2 regions of the Arthrobacter sedimenti genome follow, and region 2 is predicted to be linked to the other one. Evidence: riboswitches for the same ligand, from Rfam matches in the RefSeq annotation. Region 2 holds a riboswitch; the other holds the start of a gene.
What was found. A riboswitch is a leader RNA that binds a small molecule or an ion and turns the genes downstream of it on or off. The one in region 2 is predicted to bind cyclic di-AMP.
Positions count from the first base shown of each region.

Region 1: it holds a riboswitch for cyclic di-AMP, as region 2 does, so the genes downstream of both, ACFO0G_RS13560 (glycoside hydrolase family 16 protein) here and ACFO0G_RS18325 (aggregation-promoting factor C-terminal-like domain-containing protein) in region 2, are expected to answer to the same signal.

Region 1 covers NZ_JBHSDQ010000005.1:173,601-182,078, reverse strand. The annotation lists gene ACFO0G_RS13575 (aminoglycoside phosphotransferase family protein) at 1-108, shown strand, start outside; gene ACFO0G_RS13570 (oligosaccharide flippase family protein) at 157-1,644, opposite strand; gene ACFO0G_RS13565 (glycosyltransferase) at 1,641-2,852, opposite strand; gene ACFO0G_RS13560 (glycoside hydrolase family 16 protein) at 2,986-4,101, opposite strand; cyclic di-AMP (ydaO/yuaA leader) riboswitch at 4,106-4,252, opposite strand; gene rpsF (30S ribosomal protein S6) at 4,631-4,936, shown strand; gene ACFO0G_RS13550 (single-stranded DNA-binding protein) at 5,007-5,582, shown strand; gene rpsR (30S ribosomal protein S18) at 5,709-5,948, shown strand; gene rplI (50S ribosomal protein L9) at 5,966-6,418, shown strand; gene ACFO0G_RS13535 (PhzF family phenazine biosynthesis protein) at 6,499-7,347, shown strand; gene ACFO0G_RS13530 (FMN reductase) at 7,486-8,112, shown strand; gene ACFO0G_RS13525 (hypothetical protein) at 8,125-8,478, opposite strand, start outside.
Region 2 covers NZ_JBHSDQ010000010.1:85,125-93,602, reverse strand. The annotation lists gene upp (uracil phosphoribosyltransferase) at 1-403, shown strand, start outside; gene ACFO0G_RS18330 (glyoxalase superfamily protein) at 448-864, shown strand; gene ACFO0G_RS18325 (aggregation-promoting factor C-terminal-like domain-containing protein) at 1,048-1,794, opposite strand; cyclic di-AMP (ydaO/yuaA leader) riboswitch at 1,800-1,960, opposite strand; gene ACFO0G_RS18320 (ArnT family glycosyltransferase) at 2,131-4,209, opposite strand; gene ACFO0G_RS18315 (ArnT family glycosyltransferase) at 4,216-6,351, opposite strand; gene ACFO0G_RS18310 (bifunctional glycosyltransferase family 2/GtrA family protein) at 6,348-7,766, opposite strand; gene ACFO0G_RS18305 (sensor histidine kinase) at 7,847-8,478, opposite strand, start outside.

The DNA.
Region 1 (8,478 bases), on a different contig from region 2:
GCCCAGGAAGCGGAGGCGGATCCCTTACAGGGGAACGGGAAAGTCCGGGCCACCCTCCAGGCCGATAGGGACTTCTGGTTGTGGCGCCACGTGGTGGAAGCGGTTTAAGGGCAACAACTTCCCCGGCCCAGGGGGCACGAATTCAGGCAAGAAACCCTAGGAGGTCCGGCTTTCCGCCGCTCCTGGACTTTCGTGGTTGCGCCTGAACAGACCGAGTATCTCGTCGTGCAGCTCCCGGTAGCCGAACCGCAGCACCGCGTACACCAGCGCTACGCCGGCAACCACCATGACCGCCAGCGTGGGGACGGGTCCTAGCGCATGCCGCGCGAGGTTCAGGAGGCCCACCAGCCCCACCGCGGCGCCGCACACCAGGCCGGGTGCCGCGGCGCGCAGCATGCGGCGCATCCTGGTTCCCATTACTTTGGCGGCCACAGCCTGCATGCCGAACGCGAAGACCACGGCCACCACCATCTGGGCGCAGGCAACACCCACAATGCCCCAGCGGCTGGCAAAGATCAGCGCGGGGAGGAGGACCACCAGGCGGACCACGGAGATCCAAATGGAGAGCCCTGGCCTGCCCATGGCCTTGTAGACGTCATTGGCCCCGGCGCCAAGGGACCGGGCCGCCGCGTACAGGGCAAGGAATACCAGCGGCGTGACTGATTGCTCCCACTGCCGGCCGAACAGTACCGGTACCAGGACGGGGGCCACCACGGCCAGTCCTACGCCCGCCGTAATGCCGTACAGCGCCTGCACCGTGACACTTTTCAGGTACCCGTCCCGCAGCCGCTGCCGGTCCCCGCGGACCTGGGTGTACAGGGGGAACAGGACGGTGGAGAGCACGAAAAAGACGTTCAGGATCAAGGCTTCGGGCAGCCGGAAGGCGAGGGTATAGAGGCCTAAGGCCTGGGCGCCCAGGATGACGCCGATAACCAGGTAGTCGACGTCGAAAATCGCCCTGGCCAGCAAGGTGCTGCCGGCGACGGGGGCGCCGAAGCGGACGTTCTCGCCGATTGCGCTGCGGCTCACCCGCCAAAGCTGCCAGGGCGCCTCGTGGCGGATCAGGAACCAGCAGGTGGCGGCGTAGGCCACGGACCCGGCAGCTGTTCCGACGGCGAGCGACCAGGCGCCGTGGCCGGTGAAGGCCAGGTAGAGGGTCACCGTTCCCATGGTTGCGGCGCGGAGCACCGGAGCCGCCGTCAGCTGCCTGAACTTCAGGTCCCGGCGCATGATGGCCTCCGGGACGGCGCCGCACGCGGTTGCCAGCACTGAAACGCCCAGGACCTGGACCAGCGGGGCCACGCCGTCGAGCCCAACCACGTCCTCCACGGTGTCGGCGGCGAGCACCGCCGCCAAGGCCAGGCCCACACCCAGGGCAACGGAAAGCAGCAGTGCGGAGCGCGCTATGACGGGCGTCCTGGGAAGATAGACCAGCGCCTGCCCCACGCCGGCGTCAGCTATGGTTTCCGCATATGCCATGAGCACCAGTGCCAGGGCAACGAGGCCATATTCCGCAGGCGACAGGAGCCGCGCCAGCACCACCGTGGTGACCAGCACGATCACCCTGCCGGAGGCAAAGGCCATGCCTTGCCACAGGGCGCCCCGGACGCCCTTGCGTTCCAATTCCCCCGGCGCGTACGTCACGGTTGCCTGTTCGGTTGGGAAAGTGCCCCGGCCGGGGAAGACGCAGCAACAGCCGCACGGACCTCCGCCAGGTATTCGCCGGCGACGGTTTCCCAGGTCCGGACTGCGGTTCCTCCGGTGGATCCGTCCTGCGGCGCCCCTTGCCCTGGTCCTTGCGGTGGTTCCTGGGCAGCCCGGGGGAGTCTGAGCTGCTCCACCACCCTGCGGACAAGGGCGTCCATACTGCCCTCAACGGCCAGCAGCGGATGCGCAGGCAGTTCCCTGGCGGCCACCGGCGTTGCCACCACGGGCAGCCCGGCTGCCAGGGCTTCCAGCACGGAGTTCCGGATACCCACGCCGTGTTCGTCCGGGAAGACCGCCACATCGGCCCCGTGGAATACGTCCAGGATGGAGGGCACGTTGGCCAGGACTTCCACCTGTGGGCCGGCCAGTGCCTGCACGGCCGGTGTGGGCCGGCGCCCCGCGATGACGAAGCGGGCGTCCGGCACCTCCCGCCACACCTGGGGCGCGATTCTTTCAACCAATACAGCGGCGCTGTCCACATTGGGGGCGTAGTTGAGGCTGCCCGCGAAACACACCACGGGTACATCCCGCCTCCTGCGGGGTCCTGTTGCCACTTCCGTTCCGTTGGGGATGCTCCTGACCGGCCTGCCCAGCTTGGCGGCCCACGCGGCAGCGTCCTGCGCCCCGACGGTCAGCAGCCGGGCTCTTGCCGGCAACTGCCGTTCAGCGCGTGCCGCCAACTCTTCACGCAGCCGGTAGGCGGGCCGGAACGTCCGCGCGATGGCGGTGTCCATGCCGGCCCGGATGGACCAGGGGTCCACCGTCTGCAGCACTAACGGCCCGGTGATGTGGTGGGACAGGAAGAGGGCGTGCGGTCCGTGGATCAGCGTGGCGTCCTGGCCGGCGGACAGGCGGGCGGCGGCAGCGCGGGCGGAGGGTGTGGCGCGCCGCTGTTTTCCCAGGCCGGTGAGGCCGCCCAGGGACCGCACGAAGGCCGATAGTTCTTCCCGCGGTGCCAGTTCGTACACCGTCTCACACCGGTTCCTGATGGCTGCCGGGACCGGAACGGGACCGGAGAAAGTCAGCAGCGTGACGGCAACATCGGCGGGAAGGTGCAGGATCACCTCGTACGGAATCATGGAGCTGCCATCCCCCAGTTCCGGATCCCGGTTGGGCACGCTTTCCGTCACGTACAGGAGCTTCATTGCAAGAGTGTAATGGATCACATCAAGGGGGGAAGGGTTGCTTTAGGCAACCTTGAGGGAAACCACAGGAAAAGCGAAAGGACGACGGCGGGAGGTCCCGCCGTCGTCCTTCATCACATGGGTGCGTGGCTGGCTACTGCCAGGCCCGCACGTAGTCCACCAGCATCTGGGACTGGGGGCCGTAGGCCGGGTTCGTTGACGAGGCGCCCACGTTCAGCACGATGTACTGCGGGGCGTTTCCGTCATTCGTGGGGTAGGACTTGACCTTGACGCCGTCGAAGTACACATCCGACGAGTTGGCCATCCGGTGCAGGCCAAAGGTGTGGTATTCATTGGCCCAGTTCCCGCCGACGCCGCCCTGGTTCTGCGAGCCGGAAGTGGAATGGTAATTAACGGTCATCTTCGCCTGGAGCACCTCGGCGATGTCGTTCTCGCCGGTGGCCGGCCAGGACTGCCCCGTGGTCCAGAATGCGGGCCAGTTGAAGAGGCCATTGGCGTTTCCGGGGAACTTGATGCGCGCCTCCACGTAGCCGGTGGTGAACTGGAAGCCCGTGCCTGCGCCGCCCTTCGGGTTGGTCGACACCAACGCGCCGGAAGTGGAGGATGCCAGGCCCAAGGCAAGGTTTCCGTTGGCCACCGAGACGTTGGCGGGACTGGTGGAGACCTTGTTCATGGTTCCGCAGCCGGGGGAGAACCAGCAGCCGGACCACTTGGCGGTGTCCAATCCGGCGCCGTTGAAGTCGTCGGCAAACGCCAGGGTCCAGTTCCCGGGCACCCCGGTGGGCATCGGCGCGCCGCTGCTGGCCAGCTGGGCCGCGGCCGGCGCCAGGGCGATAGGGGCCTCGGGGGCGGACGGGACGGCCGGTGCCGGCGGCTCTGCCGCGGCAGGAGCCTGGGGGAGGGACGGGCCCGGAGCAGGAGCGGCAGCCGGGGAAGGTGCCGGAGCGGGCGTGGCGGGGGCAGGGGCAACGGCCGGTTCCTTCGTGGGGACATCGCTTACCGGGACACCACTGCCGGTGTCGGAGGCGCTCGCCACCCGCGCCACATCTGTGGGGTTGGTGCTTTGGGCCAGGCCGAGGCCCAGGGAAGCCGCCCCGAGGAGTGCTGCGGCGAGACCGGCAGCGAGGGGCCAGGGCCGCCGCCCGGGGCCTGGTTTGGCCCCGGTGGAAGGATGAAGGGGGGCGTCGGCGGCGGTCTCTTTTTGATAACGGGGCGCTGGGTGGGCGCTGTTTTTGCGGTGTGCGGGCATGGGGAAGTTACCTCTCAACGCCTGCGGAGTTAGCTGTCGGGTTCGGATGAGGCATCCGGCCGCGTGTGCGGCTTCACCCCAGGGCAGGCGCAAGCCAGGCCCGTGACACTTGGGTCCCCCGCCTCTGCCTGGAACTTGGTGGATCACCGGAAGCGGCAGAGCTGGGCGTCATCCGGGATTGGGGCCGGCTGGGGGCGGCCCCCGCTCGACCGTACACGAATGCGGCCCTAAAATCACAATTAGGTAACGGGACTCACGTCGCGGTTCTGCGGGAAGTGCCCCGACTTGGTGGCATCCGGCCCCTTTTTCCGGTTTTCCACATAGCGTCACCGGGGATGCCTGCTCAGACCGTCACGCGGCTAGCCTCGAGTCAGGCGCAAATCGCCTATCGGGTCCAAATGCACTAAGATAGTGAAGTCTGTGCTGCGCCTGCCTCCGTTCGGGCGGCAAGGCATTGCACGGAATCGCAAATGAACCTCCTGTTACGGAAATGCCGTAACCGCTTAGCCCAAAGGAGGTGGGTTCACATATGCGTCCTTACGAATTGATGGTAATCATCGACCCCGAGGTCGAAGAGCGTACCGTTGAGCCGTCGCTTCAGAAGTTCCTGAACGTCATCACCAACGATGGTGGAACCATCGAAAAGGTTGACATCTGGGGCCGTCGCCGGCTGGCTTACGAGATCAAGAAGAAGTCCGAAGGTATCTACGCCGTGGTGAACTTCACCGCCAAGCCGGAGACCGCCAAGGAACTTGACCGCCAGCTGTCTCTTAACGAGACCATCATGCGCACCAAGATCACCCGCCCCGAAGAGCAGAAGGTTGTTGCTGAGTAATTCAGCCGTCTTCATTCTTTACCCCGCAGGAAACGCACTCTTCACCCAGGATCGAACAAGGAGGCAGTAGATGGCAGGCGAGACCACCATTACGGTCATCGGTAACCTCACCAATGACCCGGAATTGCGGTTCACACCGTCCGGTTCGGCAGTAGCGAACTTCACCATCGCTTCCACCCCCCGCACCTTTGATCGCCAGTCCAACGAGTGGAAGGACGGGGAGACCCTGTTCCTCCGCGCCGCTGTCTGGCGTGAAGCAGCCGAAAACGTTGCCGAGTCCCTGACAAAGGGTATGCGCGTCATCGTGACCGGCAGGCTGAAGAGCCGCTCCTACGAAACAAAAGAAGGCGAAAAGCGCACCGTCATCGAGCTTGAGGTCGACGAAATCGGCCCCAGCCTGCGCTACGCCAACGCCAAGGTCAACCGCACCCAGCGCTCCGGCGGACAGGGTGGCGGCGGCTTCGGCGGCGGCAACAGCGGCGGTGGCTTCGGAGGCGGCAACTCTGGTGGAAACCAGGGCGGCAACTCCGGCGGAGGCTGGGGCGGCGGCAGCCAGCAGGCTGCACAGGATGATCCCTGGGCCACACCCGGGGTGTCCAACGCAGGCGGCTGGGGCAACGGCCCCGATTCCGAACCTCCCTTCTAAAACCCAAACAACGGCCCGGCGCCGGGACTGCCAGGGTGCTCAAGGCACCCAAAGCAGCTGCCGCCGTCGGACCACCACCATCCCGTGGATCAATATCCACGGGCTCCCTAGAATAGGAGCTCCACGATGGCTAAGGCTGAACTCCGTAAGCCCAAACCAAAGTCCAACCCCTTGAAGGCCGCTGACATCACTGTCATCGACTACAAGGACGTAGCATTGCTGCGCAAGTTCATCTCCGACCGCGGCAAGATCCGCGCCCGTCGCGTCACTGGCGTTACGGTGCAGGAACAGCGCAAGATCGCCCAGGCAATCAAGAACGCCCGCGAAGTTGCTCTGCTGCCTTACTCCGGCGCTGGCCGCGGCTAAGGAAGGGATTAACTAACATGGCAAAGCTCATTCTGACCCACGAAGTTACCGGTCTCGGTGCTGCTGGCGATGTTGTCGAGGTCAAGGACGGTTACGCACGTAACTACCTGCTGCCCCGCAACTTCGCCCTGACCTGGTCCAAGGGTGGCGAGAAGCAGGTTGAGTCCATCAAGGCTGCCCGCGCTGCCCGCGAGCACGCTTCTCTGGAAGATGCTCAGAAGCAGGCCGCCGCACTGTCCGCCAAGCCGGTCAAGCTGGTCGTCAAGGCCGGCGAGTCCGGCCGCCTGTTCGGCACCGTCAAGCAGGGCGACGTCGCCGACGCTGTTGAGGCCGCTGGCCTTGGCAAGATCGACAAGCGCAAGGTTGAACTGCCGGCCCACATCAAGTCGGTTGGTTCCTACCAGGCCAACGTCCGCCTCCACGCTGACGTTGCTGCTGTGATCGAACTCGACGTGGTGGCAGGAAAGTAATTTCCCACTCCACGTCATGACCCCCGTTGCCGGATTCCGGCGGCGGGGGTCTTTCGTTTTGGCGGTGGTAGCCTGCTCCGGTGAACCCGACACCCCGCAGCCGTCCTTTCCACCAGGTGGATGTATTCGCCAGCCAGCCCTACCGCGGCAACCCGCTCGCCGTCGTCCTTGATGCCCAGGGCCTGGACACCGCGACCATGCAGCACTTCGCCAATTGGACCAACCTTTCGGAGACCACCTTCCTCCTGCCGCCTGAGGATCCCCGCGCTGATTACAGGGTCCGGATCTTCACCGGCTCGGAGGAGTTCCCGTTCGCGGGCCACCCCACGCTGGGCTCCGCCCATACCTGGCTGGAAGCCGGCGGAGTGCCAAAGGCGGACAGCTACGTGGTGCAGGAGTGCGCGGCCGGGCTGGTCAAGGTAAGGCGCGACGCCGGGAGGCTGGCTTTCGCCGCACCACCCCTGACCCGCTTCGGCCCCGTGGAAGCGCCGGTCCGCCGGCAGTTGGCGGCAGCGCTGCGATTGCCATTGGATGATGTCCTTGACGCCGCCTGGCTGGTGAACGGCCCTGAATGGATCGGGGTCCTCCTGGGGTCTGCTGAACGAGTGCTGGCCCTTGAGCCGGACCAGGCAGCCATGGGCAGCCTCAAGGTTGGCGTCATTGGGCCTCATGCACCGGGCGCCGGTACCGACTTTGAGGTCCGCACGTTCCTGCCGGGCGACGCCATGGTGGAGGACCCCGTCACGGGCAGTTTCAACGCCGGAGCCGCACAGTGGCTGATTGGAAGTGGACGTGCGCCGGAGCAGTACCTGGCCTCGCAGGGGACGGTCCTGGGCCGCGCGGGGCGCATCCATATCAGTGCCGCGGACGGGGAAATCTGGGTGGGCGGTGATTCCAGCACCTGCATCAACGGGAGCGTGCTGCTCTGAGCGGGGCCCGGTCCGGGTATGGCCGGCAGGAATCCACACCCCCGGAGCTGGCCGGGAATATCTCGAAGCTGCCCGCAGTTCATGGATATAAATGCATATGCATGTAGAATGAAACTGAACGAGCACCAGGAGAATGTCATGGAAACCCGCCGCATCACCGTCCTTTCCGCCGGGCTCGGCGTACCTTCATCCAGCCGGCTGCTGGCGGACCAGCTCGCGGCAGCCGCCGAGCGGCAGCTCAAGGCAGCCGGTTTCGTCGTGGCAGTGGATGTCGTCGAACTCCGTGACCTGGCCGTGGACATCGCCAACAACTTCGTGACCGGCTACGCCGCACCACGCTTGGCGGAAGTTATCGCCGGCGTTGAGGCATCGGACGGGGTCATCGCTGTGACGCCGGTGTTCAGCGCGTCCTACAGTGGTCTTTTCAAGTCCTTCATTGATGTCCTGGACCCGAAGTCGCTGGACGGCAAGGCGGTCCTGCTGGGCGCCACCGGCGGCACGGACCGGCACCAGATGGTCCTGGACTACGCACTCCGGCCGCTCTTCAGCTACCTCCGCACCCGCATGGCTGCAACCGGTGTCTTTGCAGGACCCCAGGATTGGGGCACTGCAGAAGAGGGCGGTGGGTCCCTGGCGGACCGCATCGAGCGGGCCGCCGGTGAGTTCACGCGGCTGCTCGAGGGGCCTCAGCCGGGTCGGAAACCCGCTCTGCTGGAGTCCCTGCCCTTCGAACAGCTGCTGGCGGGGATCGCAGGGCCCCGTTAGTCGGTCCACCCTCTAGTCATCCAGCAGCGCGATGAACTCCCGTGCCTGGGTGAGTGAGATGTCGGAGTGCCGGGTCAATGCATTGGCTGCCCCCTCCGTGTCGCCGCTCCGGGCCAGGGTGCGAATCCTGCCGTAGATCTCATCGTTGAGCATGTTGCTGCTCACCTCCCGCGTGACGTCGCCCTTGCTGGCGATGGCCCGGTAGCGGTACGGGAAACGCTGTGGCTCGTCGTCGTCCTCCTCGACGGCCGGAGCCGGCTCCTCGCGCCGGTAAGGCTGTGGGTGGGCGGCCAGGGCGCCCACGGCGTCCCGTGAGGCCCGCAGCCCCTCTCCGGTGATCTCGTAGTACAGCTTGATGGCGGCCAT
Region 2 (8,478 bases):
TGCCGGCCTGGGAATGCTGGAGGGCATGACCAAGCTGGTGCCCACCGCCGAGGTGGGCTTCCTGGGCATGGCCCGGGACGAGGAAACGCTGGACATCATCACCTACGCCGAGCGCCTCCCGGAGGACCTGACAGGCCGCCAGGTCTTCGTGCTGGACCCCATGCTCGCCACCGGCGGCACGCTGCGCGAGGCCATCAAGTTCCTGTTCAAGCGGGGCGCGTCGGACGTCACCTGCATCTGCCTGCTGGCGGCCCCGGAGGGCCTTGCCAAGCTGGAGGAGGAACTGGGCGACGCAAACGTGCACATCGTCCTGGCCTCCATCGACGAGAAGCTCAACGAGAAGTCCTACATCGTTCCCGGCCTGGGCGACGCCGGCGACCGGCTCTACGGCATCGCAGGGTAGTTTTCACCCTTTCTGGATGCTGGTCCCGCCGCTAGCCTGTGCGGATGGACTGGAAACTGGAACTTGTCTTTGTCCCTGTATCCGACGTTGACCGCGCCAAGGACTTCTACGTCAACAAGGTGGGCTTCAACGCGGACTACGACGAGCGGCCGTCGGACGACATCCGTTTTGTACAGCTGACCCCGCCCGGCTCTGCCTGCTCCATCTGCATGGGCGAGGGGCTTTTGGACGCCCCTCCCGGCACGGGGACCACTCTCCAAATGGTGGTCGACGATATCCAAAAAGCGCACGACCAGCTGAAGAACAACGGTGTGGACGTCAGTGATGTCGAGGTGCTCCCATGGGGCCACTTCGTCTACTTTGCGGATCCGGACGGCAACAAGTGGGCCGTCCAGTACATACCGTGGCGGAACGCTGGGCAGGACAGCAGCGCGCAGGACGCTGGGCAAGGCAACAGTTAAAAGCAAACCGCGGGCCGCATCGTGATGATGCGGCCCGCGGTTTGTGCTGGAATTTCGCAGCTTTGCCCCGTCGCCAAGGCGTACGACGGCGGATGGCCGGCGACACGCCGTCGAACGCCCCCAAAGGTGGGGAGATTCAGCGGAAGAGTTCCCTTTGAGCCCCCGGCGCCAGGGGAGTGGTGCCTAGTACCAGTTGTGGGCGAGGTGGAAGTTCAGTGCGCCGCAGGGGGACTGGTAGCTCTTCTTGATGTAATCGAGGCCCCAGTTGATCTGGGTGCGGTAGTTGGTCAGGTAATCCGCGCCGGAGCTGGCCATCTTCTCCGCGGGCAGGGACTGGACGATGCCGTATGCCCCGCTGCTGGGATTGGTGGCCGTGGTGGTCCAGTCCGACTCCTTGGTCCACAGTGTCTGCAGGCACTGCATCTGGTCAGGTCCCCAGCCAAAGGTTGCCAACTGGCCGGCGGCGTAGGCCTGGGCGCCGGCGGGATCATTAACCGCGACGGCGGGTGCCGGCTCAGGTGCAGGAGCAGGCTCGGGTGCCGGAGCCGGTGCAGGGGCTGGTGCAGGAGCCGGGGCTTCTGCTGCGGGGGCTGCCGGTGCCGGCGCGGGGGCTGGTTCCGCTGCCTGCGGCGCAACGCTTATTGCCGCCGGAACGGACGCTGCCGGGTTGGAACGGATTTCGCTCTTCTCGATGCTCATTTGGGCGTCGGCCGCTGCCGTGGAAGAGTTTGAATCGGTGGATGACACCGGAGTCATGTTGCTGGTCGCCTGACCTGCCGCGCCTACCCCCACCAGCACCGCGCAGGATGCTGCGAGGATCCCGGCTCGCGTACCGAAGCTGGTCTTCTTTGCGGGCTTTGTAGCTGCTTGCTGCTCTGCCCGGTGTTTAGCCTTGGCATGCAGGCATGGTTCTGCCGTGTTTTTGGACATGATTGATCGCCTCTCACACCTGCGGAGTTAGCTGTCGGGTTCGGATGAGGGCATCCGGCCGCACGGAAAAATCACGTACTGGCTTAACCCCAAGGGCGTACATTGCCCGGGACGGTGGGTCCCCCGCCTCTGCCGTTGCTCAATCGGGATCCGGGGAAGCGGCAGAGCTTGGCGTCAACCCGGGATATGCGGCCCGAACGGGAGCCGCACCCAATCGACGGTACAGGAAAAGCATTCCAATGTCACATTTGGGTAACGGATGTCACGATCTTTGGCGCGCCGCTTTGCGGTCTGCGTCCGGTTGAGTCGTTACTTTCGGTACACCATGCCGTGTTGTTACCTTGCCAAGATGTAGAGGGTAGTGCCGCCGATGCTTTGCGGAGTGAAGTTTTCCGAAACCCACTGCGCGATCCGGGCCGAGGCATCCGAACCGGAGGCGGATCGCATGGTTCCGCCGCTGATGAAGTAGTGGATCCTTCCCTGCCTCACGAGGTCCTGGAATTGGGCCAGGGTGGGGGAGGGGTCGGTGCCGTTGAAGCCGCCCACCGCCATCACGGGCAGTTCCGTTGCCAATTGGTACCCGGCGGCATTGTTGGAGCCCACCACCGCTGCTGCCCAGGTGTAACCGGATGCGCCGTCTTTGAGCGCGGCCACGAGATCCGCTGATGGGGTGGGTGCGCCGAGGAGCCCGCCCATGCCGCCCGCAAATCCAGCACCGCCTTGGGTTGTCCCGCCGGTCCCGCCGCGGTTGGCCTGCTGCTGGAAGCCTTGTCCCGTGGAGTTCTGCCCGGCGAAGCCTTGTCCTGTAACTCGGCCGGAGTTGTTCCGGCCGGCCGCACTGAAGCCTCCCGGCCCGCGTCCGCCGGCGCCAAAGCCGGAGGCTGGCCCTGCACTCACGATTGCCCCGCTGTGTGCCGTCGCCGCGGTGGTGATGGAGTAGGCCAGCGGCCCGGCGAGCGACGCGGCAATGGCGAGGGCCGCCGTCGTCCGCTGCATGGAACGCAGGCGCAGGAACCTGTTGAGCCCGAGTCCTGCCGCGGCGGCCACACCTCCGGCGAGCACCAGCCAGCGCAGCCATGGGCCGTAAGCGGACGTGGTTCCCAGCAGATGGAAGGCCATAAGAGCTGCCGTGGCCACCGCTGCGGCCAGGAAGATGCCGGCAGCGGCCTGCCGGCGGTGCTGCCACAGCAGAACGGAGCCCAAGCCGGCCAGCGCGGCGATACCCGGCGCCAGTGCAACCGCGTAGTACGGGTGGATGATGCCGGCCATGAAGCTGAAGACGAGGCCCGTCACCAGGACCCACGAGCCCCAGACGATGACGGAAGCGCGGACGGCATCGGTGCGTGGCGCCCGTCGCCCAACCCACACCAGTCCCACCGCAAGGATGAGGGCGGACGGCAGCAGCCATGCAATTTGGCCGCCAAACTCGCTGTTGAACATCCTGAGTAGGCCGGGAACACCCCAGCCGTTGCCGCCGCCCACGCTGCCCGTTTCGTCGCCCGTCAACCGGCCCAACCCGTTGTAACCCAGGGTCAGCTCCAGGATGGAGTTGTTTTGCGACCCGCCAATGTAAGGCCGCATGTCCGCCGGAGTCAGCCCCACGGCCAGCAGCCACCATCCGGCGGAAATTACCATCGCTGCCGCTGCCGCTGCCAGCCGGAGCAGCCGCCGCCGCATCCTGCCCGGCCCCGCAACCATGTAGGCCAGGGCGAACCCGGGAAGCACCAGCAGGACCTGCAGTTGCTTGGCCAGGAACCCGAAGCCCAGGAACGCCCCGGCCAGCAGGAGCCAGCGCAGCCGGTCCTCCTGGACTGCACGCAGGACCGCGTATCCGGCGGCCGTCATGAGCAGCACCAGCAGGGCGTCCGGGTTGTTGAACCGGAACATCAGTGTGGCCACCGGGGTGAGGGCCAGGACTGCCGCCGCCAGCAGGCCTGCGCGGTGCGCGAGCCGGACGTCACCGGTGGCCGGTGCTGCGGCCCGCCGCACTGCCACGTAGAGCAGCCAGGCAGCGCCAACCCCCATCAGCGCCTGGGGAACCAGGATGCTCCAGGAGCTCAGGCCGAAGATCCGGACCGAGAGCCCCATGATCCACAGGGAAGCCGGCGGCTTGTCCACCGTGATGGCATTCGCGGCGTCGGAGGATCCGAAGAACCAGGCTGCCCAGTCCTGGGATCCGGCCTGGGCTGCGGCTGAATAGAACGCGTTGGCCCAGCCGGATGCTCCAAGGTTCCACAGGTAAAGCACGGCCGTACCGGCCAGCACAGTTGCCAGTTCCAGCCGCCGGCGGAAGGCCGCCCGGTCCAGGCGGGCGAACCCCGCGCGGTCCCTGAGGGCGAACCCGGCCCGGCGCGCCGGCGGCTTCCTCCGGGAGTGGGCTGCGGTGGTTACAGGCATGGTGTGCTGGCTGGCCATGGCGTCCTACTTGGTGAGCTGGTAAACGGTTGAGCTGCCCACGGTCTGGGCCTGGAAGTTGGCCTGGACCCAGGCGGCCACCTCGGAGTTGCCGCCCCGGCCACCCATGCGTCCTCCGCCCATGCCACCGGCGCCACCCTCGATGAAGTAGCCGATCTGGCCCTTGGCCACCATGTCCTGGAACTCGGCGAGTGTTGGGTATGGGTCACCGCCGTTCCAGCCGCCCAAGGCAATGACGTTGGTGTTCGTGGCGAGTTCCAGGCTTGCCGCCTGGCTGGCACCGGAGACGATGGCCGACCACTTGGTGGTGGTGCCGGTCAACAAGGCAGTCACCGCGGCGTCGGCAGTTCCTTCACCGGGACCACCCGCACCGCCTGCCCGGCCTGGGCCGTCCGTGCCGCCGTCGGGTGCGCCGCCGAAGCCATTCGTGGGGTCGAGTCCGTTGGTTCCGGTGGCAGAGTCCGTGGTGGAGTTCCTGCCGTCAGTCCGGTCGCCGCGGAATCCCGCGGCCCGGTTGCCGGAAGCGCCCGCCGAAGACCCCGCGGGCCCCGACGTCGGAATGGAGCCTGAGTGCGCGGAAGCAGCAGTGGCCAGGGTCCAGGCACCCGCTCCAAGCCCGCCGGCCAGGAGGGATACGACGACGACGGCGGCAGCCCCCGCGCGCCGGAACCGTCCGGCAGTACCCACGGCGTCGAGGCGGAGCAGGATTGCCGCGGCGGCAAGGACACCGAAGATGATGATCACCACGCGGAGCCAGGGGAGCCAGGATGCGTCCCGGCCCAGGAGGATGGAGGACCATACGGAGGTGCCCAGGACGGTCGCCGCCAGGACAATGCGCGCGGGCCAGTACGCCCGGCCGCGCCAGAGTCCTACTGCACCGATGCCCACCAGGGCCGCGATTGCCGGTGCCAGTGCCACTGAGTAGTAGGGGTGGACGATGCCGCTCATGAAGCTGAAGACACCCGCGGTGACCAGGAGCCATCCACCCCACAGGATCAGCGATGCACGGCTTGGGGAAGTGCGGACTTCACGCCTGGTGAACCACAGGCCCGCCACCAGCAGGATCAGGGCCGCAGGCAGCAGCCATGACACTTCGCCCGCGAAGCTCGTCCCAAACATCCGCAGCAGGCCGGCAGCCCCGCCGAACCCGGAATTGCCACCGCCGAAGCCGCCGGCGGGGCCTCCGGCCGCATCCGCAGCACCTCCGGCTCCACCGCCGGGCATGCCTTCCCCCGAACCGGTGATTCTGGCCAGGCCGTTGTAGCCGAAGGTCAGTTCCAGGAAGCTGTTGGTGGTGGAACCGGCCATGTACGGGCGTTCCGAAGCGGGGGTCAGTTGGAAGAGCGCAACGTAGCTGCCTGCCACCACAATGATTCCGCCCAGGGCGCCCAGCAGGTGGGCCATGCGGCGCCCGATCGAGGTGGGCGCAGCCCACAGGTAGGCCAGTCCCAGCGCCGGGACGATCAGGAAACCCTGGAGCATCTTGGTGAGGAACGCCAGGCCGATCACGGCTCCGGCCGCCACCAGCCATTTCCAGCCAGCCCGCTCGATGGCGCGGGTGGTGAAGTACGCCGCCAGCACCAGGCACAGCGTGAGCATTGCGTCCGGATTATTGAACTTGAACATGAGCGCCGCCACCGGCGTCAACGCCAGGGCGCCGCCGGCCAACAGGCCCGCCGCCGGCCCCGAGACCCGTTTGACGGCCAGATAGAGGAACCCGACGGCGGCCACACCCATGAGTGCTTCCGGCACCAGCATGCTCAGCGGTGAGAAGCCGAAGATCCGGCCTGCGAGAGCGGGGATCCAGAGTGCCGCGGGCGGCTTGTCGACCGTGATGGCGTTGCCGGCATCGAGCGACCCGAAGAGGAAAGCGGTCCAGTCCTTGGTGCCGGCCTGGATGGCCGCGGCGTAGAAGGAATTGCCGTAGCCGGTTGCTGCCAGGTTCCACAGGTACAGGACCGCAGTTGCCACCAGGAGCCCCGCCGCGGAGGGCCGCACCCAGCGTGCCTGGTTACCGAAGGCGTAGTGGGTCCAGCGGGGTGCGGGATTGGCTGTTCCGGCAGGACCTGCGGCGGGGCCGGCGTGCGGATGCTGGGGTCCGGCGGCGGAGGTGGCTCCTGCCGGGGAAATGGTGGAGGTCATGATGCTGCCGTTTCTGTGGAAGTGGTTGCCGTGATGTTTTCAGCAGTGGAGTCGGAACTGGTGGTGCCGGCGCCGGCCGGTACCGGGGGCGTCGTCCGGTCCCGGAAGACCCACAGGCGGAACAGCAGGAACCGGACTGCCGTGGCCGCAAGGTTCGCCGCCACCACGGTGAGGACTTCCGCCCACCGGTCGGGCGTCGTCGTGCGGTGCACCAGGGCGAGCGCTCCGGAGGTGAGCACCAGGCCGATGCCGAAAACTATCAGCCCCTCGAAGTGGTGCCGGACCGGATTGCCGCCCTGGATGCCGAACGTGAAGCGCCTGTTGGCTCCGGTGTTGGCTACCGCGGTGATCAGCAGCGCCAGGAAGTTTGCCAGCTGCGGGTCCATGAAGCCGCGGCAGAACAGGAAGATCAGCAGGTAGGCAAGGGTTGAGGCGGCCCCGATGGCGGCGAACCGGACCAGCTGCCCGAACAGGCTGCTGCCGCGGGTCTGTTCGTCCGCCCGCGACGACGCCGGCAGCGGACCCCGCGCCAGGGCGGCGCGCAGCTCGGGTACCGGGATGCGGCCGTAGACCAGGTCCCGGGTAAGCCGGGCCATGCCCCGGACGTCCGCCAGCGCCGTCCGGAGCACGTCCACACTTGAATCCGGGTCGTCAATCCAGTCGACGGGAACTTCATGGACCCGCAGTCCGCAGCGCTCGGCAAGGACCAGGAGCTCGGTGTCGAAGAACCAGGAATTGTCCACGGTGTAGGGGAGGATCTGCTGGGCGACGTCGGCGCGGATGGCCTTGAATCCGCACTGGGCGTCGCTGAACCGGGCACCCATGAAGGAGTGGAGCATCAGGTTGTAGCTGCGCGAGATGAACTCCCGCTTGGGGCCGCGGACCACGCGGGAGTTGCGGGTGAGGCGGGTGCCGATGGCCAGGTCCGAGTGCCCCGAGATCAGGGGTGCCAGCAGAGGGGGCAGGGCGGCAAGGTCGGTGGACAGGTCTACGTCCATGTACGCCAGGACGGGCGACGGCGACGCCAGCCATACCTTGCGCAGCGCATTCCCGCGGCCCTTCTCGTCGAGGTGGACCACCGCAAGCTCGGGGAACTCACGGGCCAGCCGTTCGGCGATTTTCAGGGTCCCGTCCGTGCTGGCGTTGTCCGCCACCGTGATCCGGAAGCTGTGCGGGAAGGAATCGCGCAGGTGGTTGTGGAGCCTGCGGAGGCATTCCTCAAGATCGCGTTCCTCGTTGAAGACGGGAATGGTGACATCGAGGACGGGGACCGCGGTCCGGGTATCGACCGGCGCGCGGCGTACGCCGCGCCCGCGGGAAGGGAGGCCAGCGGATGGAAGGCCGGCAGAAGGAACGTCCGGCGGCGCCACCGCGGCGTCCTGCAGGGTTCCTGAAGTGGAGTCGGTGAGCGTCATGAATCAAGAGTGGCGCCGCCGGATTTGTGGGCTTTAGGCACAACCTGTGACGTGCCTGTGTAAGTATTGCTGCCCTGGTTTTATGCCTTGGCCGGCCCCGCGGCGGGGAGGCGCACGGCGAACTCGGTCCTGCCGGGCCGCGAGACCAGTTCCACGGTGCCGCCATGCGCGGCCACGATGGACTCAACAATGGACAGCCCCAGCCCTGATGACCCTTCCGAGCCGGAGCGGGCGGTGTCGGCCCGGGTGAAGCGGCTGAAAATGCTGCCCTGGAACTCGGCCGGGATACCCGGACCGTCGTCGGTAACCGTGACCACCACGCTCCCGTCTGCGGAGCGCATCACGCCGGTGGTTACCGTGGTGCCCGCCGGCGTGTGCTTCCGGGCGTTGGAGAGCAGGTTGGCCAGCACCTGGTGCAGCTGCGTGGTGTCCCCGCGGACCGTGACAGGTTCGTCGGGCAACTTCAGCTGCCAGGTGTGGTCCGGGGCCATGACCTTTTCGTCGCTGACGGTTTCGATGACCAGCTGGGTCAGGTCCACATCCGTGGTCTCGGTTGCCTTGCCCTCGTCCAGGCGGGCCAGCAGCAGCAGGTCCTCCACCAGCGCAGTCATCCGCTCCGACTGGCTCTGGACGCGGCCCAGCGACTTTTGTCCGTCCTCGGTAAGGTGCTCGGTCATGCGCATTAGCTCGGTGTACCCGCGAATGGCGGTCA